DNA from 2 places in the Plantibacter lichenum genome. Region 1 is predicted to be linked to the other one. Evidence: predicted binding sites of a transcription regulator. Region 1 holds the regulator's gene; the other holds the start of a gene.
What was found. The regulator HspR, encoded in region 1, represses chaperone genes until heat shock. The targets are predictions, from matches to a motif close to AAGTTGAGTCNNNNNGACTCAACTT.

Region 1 (8,023 bases):
CCCGACGTTTCCTCGGACATGACTACTCTCGGACTCATCGGATCAGGCAACATCGGCAGCCAGCTCGCTCGGGCGGCGATCGGCATCGGCTACGACGTGGTGCTCAGCAACTCGCGGGGGCCGGAGACGCTCGCGGACCTCGTCGCGGAGCTGGGCGAGCATGCTCGCGCCGCGACGCCCGCCGAGGCCGCGGAGGCCGGCGATCTCGTCGTCGTCACGATCCCGCTGAAGAACATCGACCAGCTGCCCGTGGATGCACTCGCCGGGAAGCTCGTCATCGACACGAACAACTACTACCCGCAGCGCGACGGCCGCATCGAAGCACTCGAGGACGAGTCGACGACGACCGCCGAGCTCCTCCAGACCGAACTGCCCACGAGCCGTGTCGTGAAGGCGTTCAACCACATCGCCGCGCCGCACATCGCGGAGGACGCGAAGCCTGCAGGCGCCCCCGGCCGGCGTGCGCTGATCGTCGCGGGAGACGACGCCGACGCCAAGGCGACGGTCGCCGCGTTCATCGATGCGATCGGGTTCGACGCGGTCGACATCGGCGCCCTGTGCGAGGGATGGCGCATCCAGCGCGACACACCCGGGTACGTCGCGCGCTTGACTGCACCCGAGCTCACCGAAGCCGTCGCCGCGGCCAAGCGCTACCGCGACCAGTAGGCGCCACCGCCTCCCCGGCCCGCCCTTCGCGACCGCCCCTCCGCTCAGGCAGGAGCGGGCGCGGGGGCGGGCTTCCGTTCGAGCGGGCGCGGCGGGTACACCCAGGTGACCAGGACGACCGAGATCATCATGAGCAGGAACCACGAGACGAGTTTCGTGATCGGGACCAGCTGCCAACCGTCGACCTGGTTCGGGTAGAGCCACGCACCGGTTCCCGAACCGACGTTCTCCGCGATCCAGATGAAGAACGCGACGAGGAGGAAGGCGACGAGGATCGGCATCCGATGCGTCCCGCGGAAGACGCGGAAGTGCATGATCGTGCGTGCGTAGACGATCAGGACGGCCGCGAGCAGGAACCAGCGGAAGTCGAAGATGAAGTGCTGTGAGAAGAAATTGACGTAGATGCCGATGGCGATCAGCGCCGTGATCCATCGTTTCGGATAGCGGTCGAATCGCAGGTCGAAGAGCCGGTAGACGCGCACCATGTATGAACCGACGGCCGCGTACATGAACCCCGTGTAGAGGGGAACTGCGCCGATGTGGAAGATCCCGCCACCGTCGTACTCCCACGACCCGACACCTGTCTTGAAGACCTCCATGCCGGTGCCGACGATGTGGAAGAGCACGATCACCCACAGCTCGCGACCGGTTTCGAGTTTGGTGGCGATCATCACGATCTGGATGACGATGGCCGCGATGACGAGGGCGTCGTTGCGGGCGAGCCACACGTCCTCCGGGTACCAGAGGCGCGCGGCGACGATGACGATGAGCATCGCGGCGCCGAACACGCACGCCCACGCCTGCTTCGCGCCGAACACCAGGAACTCGACGAGTTTGGCGCGGATGCCGCCGACGGGCGCGTCGTGCAGCATCCGGTTGGCGCGGTCGTCGATCCATCGTTCGACGCTCGTCAGCTCGTGGATGTGGTCGTCGGCGTCGCGCATCGTCACAGCATACGGACCCGCGTCTGGTGTTCCGCCCGGCGCTCCACTCCTGGTTGCCCTGCCCTCTCTCCCCGAGTGCCATGTGCACAATTCAGGAACATCTGCACAATTCAGGATGATCTCGCCCGACACGCGGGTCAATCATCCTGAATTGTGAAAATCGTCCTGAATTGTGTGAATGACACTCGGAGGGAGGAGGAGGCTCAGCGACGCCGCGAGGTCGTGACCGTGAACTTGTCGTTGCGCGACACCTGCGCGGTGTGACCGACGAGTCGTTCGAGCGCGGCGCGGTATCCGAGGTGCGAGTTCCACACGACGGCGAGGGTGCCGCCGCGTCGCAGGACGCGCTTCGCGTCGGCGAACATCGCCAAGGCCAATCCCGTGTGCACCGTCGAGCCGATGTGGAACGGCGGGTTCAGCAGGATCAGATCAGCCGATTCGTCCGGCTGCGATTCGAGACCGTTGTCGCGCACCACCGTCATCCGCTCCGACAGTCCGAGTTCCGGGGTGTCGTTCGCGGCGATCGTCGCACGCGTCGAGTCGACGGCCGCAGCCGACTGGTCGGTCGCGATCACGTGGACGCCGGGACGCGCCTTCGCGAGTGCGACGCCGAGCACACCGGTGCCGCAGCCGAGGTCGATGACCTGCTCCGCGTCCGGAGCGAGTTTCGGCAGCGCTTCGAGGAGCGCACGCGTGCCGATGTCGATGCGGCTGCCCGCGAACGCGCCGCCGTGAGCCGCGACGATCAGGCCGACATCGCCGTGTTTCCCGATGCGCGGGAACGTGGGCGCGCCGACCGCGAGCGGACCGGAGGCGCGGATGACGCGCGACTTCTGGCGGGCGAGGCTCGGCTGGATGGTCGAGAAACGGGTTGCGAGGACGTCGTTCATCGTCGTGGTCAGGTGTTTGATGCGACCGCCGGCGAAGACGCGGACCTGCGGGTCCGCCCAGCGGGCGATGCCGTCGGCGATCTCCTCGAGTTCGTCGAGGCCGCGCGGGAGCTGCATCACGACGACCGTCGAGCCGGTTAGCAATTCCTCGCCGAACGGGAGGGAACGGTAGGAGGCGGTGAGCTCGGTCGCGTCGGCGTTGGCGGCGAGCGCCAGTTCACCGGTCAGGCCGTCCTGGTGCACACGGATGTCCGTGGCTCCGTGGTGGGCGGCCGCACCGAGTGTGAGGGCGCCGTAGTGGTCGCCGAGGACAACGACCGTGCCGGCGGGTGCGGCGGCGATCGCCTCCGCGGCTTCGTCGAGGATGAGTCGGTCGCTCGCGTCGACGGCGAACAGGTTCGGCGCTTCCACGTCGGGGAAGCGCCGCAGCGCGTCGAAAGAGAATGCAGGCATCCTCTCAGGCTAGTGGCGGCGGCTGCACGCCAGCCCCACGGCGCCGACACCCGTCCCATCCCTCCGCCTGGTGGTTGCAGAATTCAGGACGATCTGCAGCATTCAGGACGACCTGTCGGCGCGCCGCCCCACATCATCCTGAATCGTGCCGATGCTCCTGAATTCTGCGACCGGGGCGATCGCCTCACCGGACCGGGCGGAGACGGCCGACGGAGTGTCAGCGCGGAAGCGTCGCAGCACCCTCACGCCCGGGGACGACGCGAGCGCTTCGTCGCAGGGACGGCGCGCAGTACGGCCGGGAACAGCAACGCCCCGAGACCGGCGGAGATGAGCAGATTGGCGACCGTGGCGATCATCATCCCCTGGCCGAAAGCGCGGATCGTCGCCACCCCGTCGGCATCGGCTGCAACGCCCGCGCTGATCGACGCGAAGACGATGACGACCCCCATGAAGCCGAACAGGAATTGGATGGGCAGCGTCGCCCAGAACCCCCAGTTGGTGACCGCGCCGGGCCGACCCACACCGTGCCGACGCAGGATGCGCACGCTGAGCAGGATCCCGCCGACGAACGCGACGACCCCCACCCCGACATACGCCCAGATCCAGACCGCGAACGGCGTCGCGAGGAACAACAGGACGAACGCGAACGCTCGTGAGAACCCGGCGACGAACTCGGTCTCCCCCGCGCCGAACAGCACCCCGAAGACGATCGGCGCGGTGATGACGATGAGGGACAGCAGTGGGAGGAGCCCGGCCACCACACCGAAGTACATGAGCGGATAGGCGAACGCCCCGGCGAATCGCGCGCCGCGGCGGCGACGTGCCGCTTCGGGGGCGGCGGCATCGGCCTGGCGTTTCGGTGTGACGGGGTTCGCGCTCACGCAGTCAGCCTAGCGAGCGCCGATGCGAGGAGGCCGAGTCCGTCGCCCCACCTTCACCTTGCACGATTCCGGAAAACGTGGGGCTGATGTGACTCGAACGCCCGATTTCGGCCGATTTCGTCACTCCTGTCACACCTTTTCCGGAATTGTGCTCAACCTCGGGTCCGAGCAGGGCAGCGCAGCACGGAGCAGGGCTTGCAGAATTCAGGAATGGTTGCAGAATTCAGGACGATCGATCGGCGCGCCGCCCGGAATCATCCTGAATTGTGCCGATGTTCCTGAATTCTGCAACCGCCGGGTCGGACACCGAGTCAGCTTGAGGGCGGAGGCGGCGGAGCCTGAGCGGTGAAGGGCTGGGTGCCGGGCGCCGCCACCGCACCGGAGGCTGCGTCGCGGGTGCCACCAGCGCCGGGAAGGCCACCAGTACCGGCAGCTCCACCACCGAAAGCACCACCGGCAAGGCCACCAGTACCAGCAGCACCACCGGCAAGGCCACCAGTACCAGCAGCGCCACCGCCAGCAGCACCACCGGCACCACCTCCACCACCAGGGGCCTCAGGATCACGCATCGCGTGCGCCATCCACCACCAACTGAACACACCGATGACGACCCCGAGCGCGAGCGAGACCACGAGCGACACGGAGACGCCCGCGATGACGGGCCCGATCGCCTGGTCGACGTCGGACTGCGGCCGCGCACCGAAGGAGAACAGGTTCGCGAACGGGCTCGTGACGAACGACAACAGGACCCCGCCGGCAACGGCGATGCCCCATCCGGCGAAGGTCACGGCGACGGGTCGTCGGATCCCACCGCGTCGCAGGATCGAGACGCTCAGGACGAAGCCGAGCACCAGCACCACGAGTCCGATGAGCATGATGAGCACGTACAGCAGGATGTAGGGCTCGATCACCGTGCGGTAGATCGTCGCGAACACGGATTTCACCTGGTCCCCGGCACCCGATGCGGCGGCGAGCCCACCGACGAAGGCGCCGAGGGCCAGGACCACAACGACGAAGGTGACCGGCAGGACGACGAGACTGCCGCCGAGCGTGATGAGCCCGTTCCCGATCCCGCCGGCCAGTCGCGCACGCGAGCGCTGACGCGGGGTCAGCGGGGCGCGAGGCTGCTTGACGGGCGCGAGGTATGCGGGATGCTGCGCGAACTGCTGCGGCACCGGCTGCTGGTAGGCCGGCGACTGCGGTGCCTGATGCTGGTACTGCGGCGCCTGCTGGTAGGCGGGCGTCTGCTGGTACGGATTCGCCTGCTGATACGCGGCGCCCTGCTGATACGCGGCCGCCTGGGCGGCACCTGCCGGCTGCTGATACGCAGGAGCCTGCTGGTAGTCGGGGGCCTGCTGATACTGCCCCGGACCGACGTACGGACCGGCCTGAGCCTGCCCCGGAGCACCCTGATACGGCGTCCCCTGATATGGCGCACCCTGCTGATACGCGGCCGCCTGCTCATGGTTCGGGGCGGCCTGGTACTGCGGCGACGCCTCGAACGGTTGCGCGGGCTGGAACGCCTGCGGCGGCTGGTACTGCGGAGGTGCAGGCGCAGGCTGGTAGCCGGACGGCTGGTAGCCGGGCTGCGGAGTTGTTGGTTGCGATGGCGCCTGCGGCGCACCCTGCTCCGGTGCCGGGTGCTGCGCGAACTCAGCGGTCGTCTGCTGGGCGTCGTCCGGTCGTGACTCCGGAGCGGGTGGTTGCGTTTCCGGGGGCTGACTCATGCCAGCATCCTACGCGTCGGCCCTCCGCCATCACAGGATCAGTGCGAGACGCGGCACCGGGGGACCGGAGACGATGCGATGCGGCGCGCGGTGCTCGGCGCGCGGCGCGCGTCAGTCGGTCAGCGGATCGCGATGCCCGCCGCGGACGGCGCGACCGACGGAATGACCGAACGAGTCCCCACGACCCCGGCACCCAGTGTCAGGCCCCTGGCCCCTTGGGCCGCCACACGACGATCTCGGTGCGGCGCCGGGCACGCGTCCCACTCTTCAACGGAACGACGCTACCTTCCATGCCGGCGGCGAACACGCGCCCGCCGGGCGACTTCAGGAGGACATCGGCGAGGGCGTGTTCGAGCTCGCGCACCCGTCCCTGGAGCGAGGCGACCTCGTTCTCCAGGGACAGGATGCGGGAAATGCCCTCGAGGCTCACGCCTTCAGCGCTGAGCCTCGCGACTTCACGCAATTGCGCGATGTCGTGCATCGAGTACCGTCTCGACTTCCCCGCCGTACGGGTGGGCGAGACGAGACCGATGCGGTCGTACTGGCGGAGGGTCTGCGGGTGCATGCCGGCGAGCTCTGCCGCCATCGCGATGGCGAAGATCGGCGAACGCTCGTCCATGCCCTGCATCCCTTCTCGCTAGCCTCGTGCCCGTGCGAGCAGTTCGTCGCGCGGGTTCTCTTTCGGTTCCAACTCGTGGAAGCGTTCGAGTGCTTCCTTGGCGTCCGACCCGAGGTGGGCCGGAACCACGACCTGGACGACGGCGAGCAGATCGCCGGTGCCCTTCGTGGTCGCGACGCCCCGGCCTTTGACGCGCAGCACACGGCCGCTCGGCGTTCCGGGGGCCACACGCAGCTTCACGGGGTCGCCACCGAGGGTGGGGACCTCGATCGTCGCGCCGAGGGTTGCTTCGACGAACGTGACCGGCACCGTCACCCGCAGGTTCAGGCCGTCGCGCTCGAACACGGGATGCTTGCGGACACTCACGGTGACCACGATATCGCCGGCCGGACCGCCGTCCTGACTCGGCTGCCCTTTGCCGCGGAGGCGGATCTTCTGCCCGTCCGAGACGCCCGCGGGGATCTTCACCTTGATGGTGCGACCCTCTGAGGTCTGGAGGGAGATGGTCTCGCCCTTCGTGGCGGTCAGGAAGTCGACCGTCGTGTGCGCTGCGATGTCCCGACCGGGGGTCGGTCCGCCGTAGCCGCGGTACCCGCCACTCGTCTGCCCGAAGCCTCCCTGACCGAACAGCCCGCCGCCGAGGAGATCCTCGAAATTGGGTTGTCCGCCGGAGGACTGCTGGTAGGTGTAGCTCTGACCGCGGCCACCGCCGCCGCCGAACATGTTGCCGAAGACGTCCTCGAACCCGCCGTTGCCGCCGGCCTGGCCGGGGGCGGTGAAGCGAGCTCCACCACCCATGGCGCGGACAGCGTCGTACTCCTTGCGCTGTTCCGGGTCGGAGAGCACCGAGTTGGCCTCGCTGATCTCCTTGAACCGCGCCTCGGAGGCGGCATCACCCGCGTTGGAGTCCGGGTGGTACTGTCTCGCGAGCTTGCGGTACGCCTTCTTCAACTCGGCCTGCGTCACATCCTTCTTGACGCCGAGGACCTTGTAGAAGTCCTTGTCGAACCAGTCCTGACTCGCCATGGCTAGCTCGCCGGGACCGCAACGACCACCTTGGCGGCACGCAGGAGCGTGGAGCCGAGGGTGTAACCGGTCTCGACGACGTCGAGGACCGTTTCGCCTTCGGCGTCCGGCGTCGGCTGCTGGAAGATGGCCTCGTGGATGTTCGGGTCGAACGTCTCACCGATCGTGCCGAATGGCTTCAGTCCGAGGCGTTCCACGGACGTCCGCAGCTTCTGCGCGATCTGGCTGAACGGTGCGTCGCCGTCGAGGTCGCCGTGCTTCTCGGCACGGTCCAGGTCGTCGAGCACCGGCAGCAGGACCTTCGCGACCTCGCCGGTGGTGCGCTCGCGCTCCACCTCGCGGCCCGCTTCGGTGCGCTTGCGGTAGTTCGCGTACTCGGCGGTCACCCGCTGGAGGTCGGCGAGTCGTTCGGCGGCCAGCAGTTCGGCCTCCGTCAGTTCGCCTTCCACCGGGTGCTCCGGAGCAGCGTTCAGGATGTCTTCGACGGTGAGCTCGTCGTCCTGGTCGGCTCCGGGAGCACTGTCCGCGGAACCCGACGGGGCGGATGCCGCAGCATCCGTCCCGTCGGCGCCTGGCTGACGAACCTCACCGTTCTCCGGGTCGATGCCCTCGTGGTTCTGGTTCTCGTCGGTCATGGCTACTTCTTGTCCTTGTCTTCCTCGTCCTCGACGACCTCGGCGTCGACGACGTCCTCGTCAGAGGTCGTGTCGGCTTCGGGGGTCTCGGCTCCGGCTGCTGCCGACTCCGCCGCCTGCGCCTGCGCGTAGATGGCTTCACCGAGCTTCGCCTGCGACTCGTTGAGCTTGTCGAACGTGGT
Region 2 (8,023 bases), on a different contig from region 1:
GAGGATGCGGTAGAGCCAGGCTTTCAGATTGGTGCCCTGCTCGAATTGTGCGAACGCCGCGAACGCCTTGACGAAGGTCTCCTGGACGAGGTCTTGCGCGTCCGCTGGGTTCTTCGTCATGCGCATGGCAGCGCCGTACAGCTGGTCGATGAACGGCAAAGCCTGCTCTTCGAACAGCGTTCTGGTGTCCGGCTTCGCCGGGCGTGGTTCTGGGTCGACGGAAGTCATCACCTGCCAGTCTACGGGCAGCCCGACCGACGGACTTTCCGCACGTTCCAGCACAGCAGTGGACATCCGCTTCTCCTTCTTCCAGTTGCTCCGACTACTGTTGGAACCAATGTTGACCAATCCGTATTCCGCACCAGATTTCGACGTGTACGGCGATGCCGAGCCCGAGCGCCCCGACGAGGCTTGGCCTGCCCCCGTGGCGGCCGGTCCGATCGATGCCACGGTGTCCCTCCCCGGCTCGAAGTCGCTGACCAACCGCGAGCTCGTCCTGGCCGCTCTGGCTGACGGCCCGTCGCTGCTCCACGCACCGCTGCACTCGATGGACAGCACCAACATGGTCGAGGCGCTGCGCGCGCTCGGCACGACGATCGAGGAGCAGAAGGGCTCCGGTGCATTCGGCGCCGACTGGCTCGTCACTCCGGCTGAAGAACTCACGGGCAGCACGACCGTCGAATGCGGCTTGGCCGGCACGGTCATGCGCTTCGTGCCGCCCGTCGCTGCGCTCGCTCTCGGACCGACCGTGTTCGATGCGGATCCGTCGGCCAGGAACCGCCCCATGGGCACGATGATCACCTCGCTCATGGAGCTCGGCGTCGATCTCAGCGATGACGGTCGCCGCGCCCTCCCCTTCACGGTCCACGGCACGGGTCGGGTCGCCGGCGGCACGCTCACGATCGACGCGTCGTCGTCGAGCCAGTTCGTGTCCGGCCTGCTCCTGTCCGCCGCGCGGTTCGAGGATGGCCTGCACCTCGTCCACAACGGCGAACGCCTGCCGAGCCTCCCCCACATCGAGATGACGATCGCCCGCCTCGCGGCCCGCGGCGTCACGGTCGAGAGCCCCGCGGTCGGCGAATGGGTCGTCGCGCCCGGCCCCATCGCCGCACTCGACGTCACTCTCGAACCGGACCTCTCGAACGCCGCTCCGTTCCTGGCCGCCGCGCTCGTCACGGGTGGCAGCGTCACGCTCACCGGCTGGCCGGCGCACACCACGCAGGTCGGCGCCGACCTCATCGATCTGCTCCCGCAGTTCGGCGCGACAGTCACGCTCGACGGAGACCGCCTGACGGTAAAGGCGGGCGAACGCATCACGGCCGTCGACCTCGACCTGACGACCGGCGGCGAACTCGCCCCGGCGCTCACAGCGCTCGCGGCTCTCGCCGACGGCCCGTCCACCATCACCGGCATCGGCCACATCCGCCATCACGAGACCGATCGCCTCGCAGCCCTCGCGACCGAGATCAACAAGCTCGGCGGTTCGGTCACGGAACTCGAGGACGGCCTCCGCATCGACCCGAAACCGCTCCACGGCGGCGAATGGCACAGCTACCACGATCATCGTATGGCCACCACGGGTGCGATGCTCGGCCTGGTCGTCCCCGGGATCACGATCGAGAACGTCGCGACGACCGCCAAGACGCTGCCGCAGTTCACGTCGCTGTGGCAGACGATGCTCGGGGCCTGATCGATGAGTTGGTGGACCGACGACGATGACGACGACGAGCCGGAGATCGACGAATCCTCGATTCGCACCCGGCCGAACCCGAAGGCGAACCGCCCGCGGACGAAGACGAGGCCGGAGCACAGGGACGCCCTGACGGCACGAGTGCTCGGCGTCGACCGTGGACGGTACACGGTCCTGCTCGACGAGGGCACGGACGACGAGCGTGTGCTCACCTCCACGCGGGCCCGCGAGTTGCGCAAGCAGGCGATCGTCACGGGCGACCGCGTCGACGTCGTCGGCGACACGAGCGGCGCGGAGGGCACGCTGTCGCGCATCGTCCGCATCCAGCCCCGGAAGACGCTCCTGCGGCGCAGTGGCGACGACACCGATGCGATGGAGCGGGTCGTCGTGGCGAACGCCGACCAGATGCTCATCGTGGTCGCCGCCGCGAATCCGGAGCCACGGGCGCGCCTCGTGGACCGGTACCTCGTCGCAGCCTTCGACGCCGGCATCACCCCCATGCTCTGTATCACGAAGACGGACCTGCAGGACCCCGACGAATTCCTCGCGAACTTCGCAGGCCTCGGTCTCCGCGTCTTCCGCAGTCGTGAAGACGCGATGCCTGTGGAGGAGATCTCGGAGGCGCTCGTCGGCCACGACACGGTCTTCGTCGGGCACTCCGGCGTCGGCAAGTCGACGCTCGTGAACGCGGTTGTCCCGACGGCCGATCGCGCGACGGGGCATGTCAACGTCGTGACTGGTCGCGGACGGCACACGTCCTCGTCGACCGTCTCGCTGCGCGTCGTCGCCCCGACCGGCACCGGCTGGGTCATCGACACCCCCGGCGTCCGCTCGTTCGGCCTCGGTCATGTCAACACGGACAACATCCTGAAGTCGTTCACCGACCTGGCGGAGATCGCCGAGGACTGCCCACGCGGGTGCACGCATCTGCCGGACGCCCCCGACTGCGCGATGAACGAGGCTGCGGCCGACGGCCGTCTCGGCGAAGCGGGGCTCGCCCGTCTCGACTCCCTGCAGCGGCTCCTCGCGACGTTCGCCGCGGTCAAGGCCGACAGCTACTGAGTCGACCACGCCGCTGACGACGGCCGCGTCCGTCCCGCTCGCATCGGTCGCTCGGTCAGCTCGCCGCGTTCACAACTCAGGAGACCTGCGGCGTGTCGCACCCATCGCCCGGCGTGTCGGCCACAACACGCCGAAACGCTCCTGAGTTGTGAACGTCCCGGGAGGGCGATGCAGCGCGATCGGTAGGCTGGCAGCATGACCGAACCGATCCGCCTCGCAGCCGGCGACACCGCTCCAGCATTCACTCTGACCGACCAGGACGGCGCCTCCGTCTCGCTCGCGGACTACGCGGGCAAGCAGGTCATCCTGTACTTCTATCCGGCCGCGATGACGCCCGGCTGCACCACGGAAGCGTGCGACTTCCGCGACAACCTGTCGTCGCTCGCATCTTCCGGCTATCAGGTGCTCGGCGTCTCGAAGGACGAGCCGGCCACGCTCAAGGAGTTCCAGGAGGCCGAGGGGCTCAACTTCCCGCTGCTGAGCGATGCCGACCTCGCGGTGCACAACGCGTACGGCGCCTATGGCGAGAAGAACCTCTACGGCAAGCTCGTGACGGGCGTCCTGCGGTCGACGTTCGCGATCGACGGCGATGGGAAGATCACGCTCGCGAAGTACAACGTGAAGGCGACTGGCCACGTCAAGAGCCTGCGGAAGGCGCTCGGCCTCCCCGCCTGAGCTCCCCGCTCGGCCTCCCCGTCGAAGCTCCCGGCTGAGCTCCGTCGGAGCGATCCGCCTGCACATCGCATCGCCGCCCCTCGATCCCGTTCACAACTCAGGAGACGTGCGGCGTGTCGGCCGCGACACGCCGACGTCCGTCCCCGACACGCCGGAACGCTCCTGAGTTGTGAACAGCCCGAGTACGAGGGCGAGGACGAGCGAGGCCCCGACACCTGGTGTCGGGGCCTCATTCAGGCAGCCTCGTCTCGGAGGCGAGGGGCTACGCGGCGGCGTCTGCCGTCTCGGGAGCCGTCTCCGATGCCGGGGCTTCGGCGGGCGAACCCGTCACGACCTCGATCTTGCGCGGCTTGGCACGCTCGGCAACGGGGACGGTGACCGTCAGGACGCCGTTCACGTAGCTCGCGGCGATGTGCTCGGTGTCGATGCCCTGGCCGAGCGTGAACTGGCGCAGGAAGCTGCCTGCGCGTCGCTCGCGGGCGATCCAGGCGACGCCGTCACCGCTCGTGAGAGTGCGCTCGGCACGAATGCTGAGCAGCTGGCCGTCCACGTCGATGTCGACGGAACCCGGATCGATGCCGGGGAGATCAGCGCTGAGGACGTAGACGTCGCTGTCGCGGTACAGATCCATCGGCATCTTGCGCGGGCCCTGAGCGGCGCTCTGGAGGCCGTTGACGATACGTTCGCGGTCACGGGTGGGGTCGAAGGTGAGAGCCATGGTGTTCCTCCTTGGTCGGGAGCGTGTTCGCGGCCCGGCTAGTCGTTTCAAAGTTGAGCCCATTTGACTCAACTATCTAACGGTAACCGGGTTCACCGACGAGACCTTCCCCTGTTCGCGGACAGCGAGCGACACGGAAGGGCAGAGCGAGGACCGAAGCGAGGAGGACCGAAGCGAGGAAGGGCAGAGCGAGGAAGGGCGACCGAACGCGGCGAACCGCGTCCCTCAGTGCAGATCGCGCCGAGTGACGGCGATCACGGGCTTCGTGAAGAGGAGCACGAGCACGACGATCGACGGGATGAGGAGGAGCCAGCCGATGCCGGGCTGCGCGAAGATCCCCTGGAACGCACCGATCGCGACGGCGATCTGGATGAGCTGCCAGGTGACCGCTCCACCGCGGATCCACGTCTGGCGACGAATGAGGCCGACCGCGAGTGCGACGACGAACGCCGTCGCGATCAGCAGGATCACGAAGATCGCGAGCGCGCTCGTGAACGACGACGGCGTGGCCGCCAACAGTTCGAACAGGAACCACGCGGACAGCCCCAGCATGAGGAGCGCCTCAGCGCCCAGGAGGACGGTCAGCGCGCGGACGTACGGGTGTCGGCCCGCCTGGTCGCGCTGCGGTTCGCCGTGGACGTGATGGTCGGTACTCACAGAGTTATCCCAAACTTGACTATTGATTTGCTACTACCAATATGAAACCATGATTGAGGCCGATTTGACGTCCACGAGGAAGTGGACAGATCCCAATCTGGACGATCATCCCCCTCGCGAATCGGCATTCGCTTCCCGACCCATTTGGTCGGTTGAAGAAATCTACCCTGCAATAAAAGGAGTTCCCCTATGGACTGGCGCGACAAAGCTGCTTGCCTCACCGTCGACCCCGAGCTGTTCTTCCCGGTGGGAAACACCGGACCGGCGGTCGATCAGATCGACAAGGCCAAGCAGGTGTGCGCCAATTGCAGCGTGACCGAGGTCTGCCTGCAGTACGCGCTCGAGACCGGTCAGGACTCGGGCGTCTGGGGCGGCCTCAGCGAGGACGAGCGTCGCGCACTCAAGCGTCGCGCAGCTCGAGCTCGCCGCGCTTCCTGACACTCGACTCCGGCGCCGCCTGAACCAGACGCCGTTCGACAACCCCCTGCACCGCGCCACCCGACGAATCGGGTGGTCGGCAGGGGGTTTCGTCTGTCCGGAATCGGGTCCGAACAGGGCGGGCCGATCGGCCGGGCGCGGCCGTGTGCCGACTCGGGCCGAACCGGGCCGCTCAGCCCTTGGCGACCCAGCGCAGCGGCACTTCGATCGTGACCTCGGTACCGCTCCCCATGAGCGTGTGCCAGTCGATCGTGCCGCCCAGCTCACCCTGGATGAGCGTGCGGACGATCTGGGTGCCGAGGCCTGAACCGACCTTCCCCTCCGGCAGCCCGGCGCCGTTGTCTCGCACCTGCACGGAGAGCGTGTCGTCGGTGCGAGCGGCGGTGATGGCGACGTCTCCGTCGCGGCCGTTCAACCCGTGCTCCACGGCGTTCGTGACGAGCTCGGTGAGTGCGAGGGCGAGCGGCGTCGCGTACTCGCTCGGCAGGTTGCCGAAGGTGCCCGTCGAGGTGGGACGAACGGTCGTGTTGTGCGAGCTCGCGACCTCGGCGACGAGCAGCAGCACCCGTTCGAAGACCTCGTCGAAGTCCACGTTCTGGTTGAGCCCTTCGGAGAGCGTGTCGTGGACCACCGCGATGGCGGCGACACGGCGCATCGCCTGGTTGAGCGCGTCGCGCGCCTCCTCGGAGTGCGTCCGGCGTGCCTGGATGCGGAGGAGCGACGCGACGGTCTGCAGGTTGTTCTTCACCCGGTGGTGGATCTCGCGGATCGTCGCGTCCTTGGTGATGAGCTCCTGCTCCTGGTGGCGGAGCTCGCTCACGTCGCGGCAGAGGACGATCGCGCCGATGCGTTCGCCGCGACTGCGCAGCGGGATCGCACGCAGCGAGATGGTGACGCCCTTGTCCTCGATGTCGGTGCGCCAGGGCGCGCGGCCCGTGACGACGAGGGGAAGCGATTCGTCGACCGTGACGGTTCCGGAGAGCAGGTGCGTCGTGACCTCGGCGAGGGACTCCCCCTCGAGCTCCTCCGCGAAGCCGATGCGGTTGAACGCGGACAGGGCATTGGGGCTCGCGAACGTGACGGTTCCGTCCACGTCGAGCCGCATGAGGCCATCACTCGCTCGAGGGGCTCCGCGCCGCGGACCGGTGGGTGCGCCCAGATCCGGGAAGTCGCCCGCCGCGATCATCTCGAAGAGGTCGCTCGCGCAGTCGTTGAAGGTGAGCTCCTGGCGGCTCGGCGTGCGCGCCTCACCCAGGTTGGTGTGGCGGGTGATGACGGCGATGGGGCCGTCCGCGTTGACCTTCTCGGTGGGAGAGAGCCGACGGGCGACGGGAACAGCGCGGACGCGCGTGGGCGTTTCCTCGTACCAGTCCGGTGCGGAGGATTCGATGATCCTGCCGCTCTCGAAGCAGTCGGTGACCTGCTTGCGCCACTCCTGCTTGATCGACTGCCCGACGAAGTCGCGGTAGAACAGTGTGGCCGCGCTCGAGGGACGCGAGTGCGCGACGGCGATGAAGCTCCCCGAGGTGGTCGGCACCCAGATCACGATGTCGGCGAAGGCCAGGTCTGCGAGCAGCTGGCTGTCGGCCAGCAGCATGTGCAACCATTCGACGTCTTCGGCGCTGGAGCGCCCCTGGGCGAGTACGAGATCACTGAGCGTCGACACGGAACCAGTCTAGGGTCGGCGACCGACGGTTCCTTGTGAGCCGTGCCAGGGCTGCGGATTCGGGCCCGGCCGCCAAGCGCTCGACTGCCGCTCGGAACACGTCGAGCCGTCCGGTCCGCGCACAACTCCTTCAATCGGGACACCGTCGGCGCCGGGACCCCGGAACATCAGGGCCGGCGATGCGGCGACGGACGGATTGAAGGAGTTGTGCGCGTGCTTCTCCGAGCTTGCGTTACGCGGCCCGGCGGCGTCCGATGAGCCACACCGCGGCTCCGCCGATCGCGAGTCCTGCGACGCCCGTGACGGCGAGCCAGAGCCACCCGAGCCCGGAGACGTCGGCGGAGGCCGATGCCGCGCGGTAGTCGGGCACGTCGGCCGGGTCGCCGTACGCACCCTGTCGGTCTGCTGTGCTCCCGTCGGCCCAGCCGCCACCGACGTCGCAGTTCATGCGATCACGCGAGGTCGCGCCGTCGAGTTCCATGCTGAGACTGCGCGCGGAGGCCGTGGTGCCGGCCGGCACGTCGACGTCGGGCAGGTGGATGCCGCCGTCCTTCGTGCTGCGCTCGAGGATGTCGTCGAGCAGGTAGCCGCCGAGCGCGAGTCCGTCGAGCGCCCGCTCGTGGGTCAACGCGGTCAGCGCCTGCTCGGCGCCGGTCGCGTCACCGGAGGCGTAGGCCTTCGTCGCCCGCTCGATCACCCGGTCGTGCTCGGCGATCGAATCCGCCTCCATGCCTTCGAGGGCCCGCGTCACGTCGCCGAGGTAGGCGTCGGGCCTGGCGCACGTCGCGTACATGAGGCGTTTGAACGTCTGCGTCGCGTACTCGGTCGCCTCCTGCTCGGCGAACTCGGGTGACAGGTAGCTCGCCGAGGCGCCGGCGGTGAGATAGCGATGCTGCGCGTACTGGACGGGGACGTCCTCCGTACCGATCATGACAGGGATGTACGGGGCCGTCACTGCCGCCGTCGCCGCGACCCAGAGCGTCTGCAGGCCGGGGTCCGGGAGGTCGTCGCGGAGCTCGGCGACCTGCCCGTACCCGGAGCGGTCGTCCGACCATCGCGGGTCACGCACGTAGCGCATCGCGTCCTGGAGGGTGAGCTCGTCCATCGCCTGCAGCTC

Region 2: a site for HspR is predicted at 4,196-4,220, ahead of ACQ3HB_RS13875 (Hsp20/alpha crystallin family protein). Genes of this name have one in related genera too.

The regions. Positions count from the first base shown of each region.
Region 1 is NZ_JBOBFT010000002.1:347,812-355,834, forward strand. It holds partial or broken gene ACQ3HB_RS04955 (NADPH-dependent F420 reductase) at 1-666, shown strand, start outside; gene ACQ3HB_RS04960 (DUF817 domain-containing protein) at 711-1,610, opposite strand; gene ACQ3HB_RS04965 (class I SAM-dependent methyltransferase) at 1,814-2,953, opposite strand; gene ACQ3HB_RS04970 (hypothetical protein) at 3,196-3,834, opposite strand; gene ACQ3HB_RS04975 (hypothetical protein) at 4,146-5,561, opposite strand; gene ACQ3HB_RS04980 (heat shock protein transcriptional repressor HspR) at 5,761-6,180, opposite strand; gene ACQ3HB_RS04985 (DnaJ C-terminal domain-containing protein) at 6,199-7,206, opposite strand; gene ACQ3HB_RS04990 (nucleotide exchange factor GrpE) at 7,209-7,841, opposite strand; gene dnaK (molecular chaperone DnaK) at 7,844-8,023, opposite strand, start outside.
Region 2 is NZ_JBOBFT010000009.1:171,865-179,887, reverse strand. It holds gene ACQ3HB_RS13895 (sigma-70 family RNA polymerase sigma factor) at 1-228, opposite strand, end outside; gene aroA (3-phosphoshikimate 1-carboxyvinyltransferase) at 338-1,690, shown strand; gene rsgA (ribosome small subunit-dependent GTPase A) at 1,694-2,752, shown strand; gene bcp (thioredoxin-dependent thiol peroxidase) at 2,948-3,427, shown strand; gene ACQ3HB_RS13875 (Hsp20/alpha crystallin family protein) at 3,690-4,145, opposite strand; gene ACQ3HB_RS13870 (hypothetical protein) at 4,371-4,802, opposite strand; gene ACQ3HB_RS13865 (WhiB family transcriptional regulator) at 4,992-5,240, shown strand; gene ACQ3HB_RS13860 (sensor histidine kinase) at 5,413-6,906, opposite strand; gene ACQ3HB_RS13855 (C69 family dipeptidase) at 7,139-8,023, opposite strand, start outside.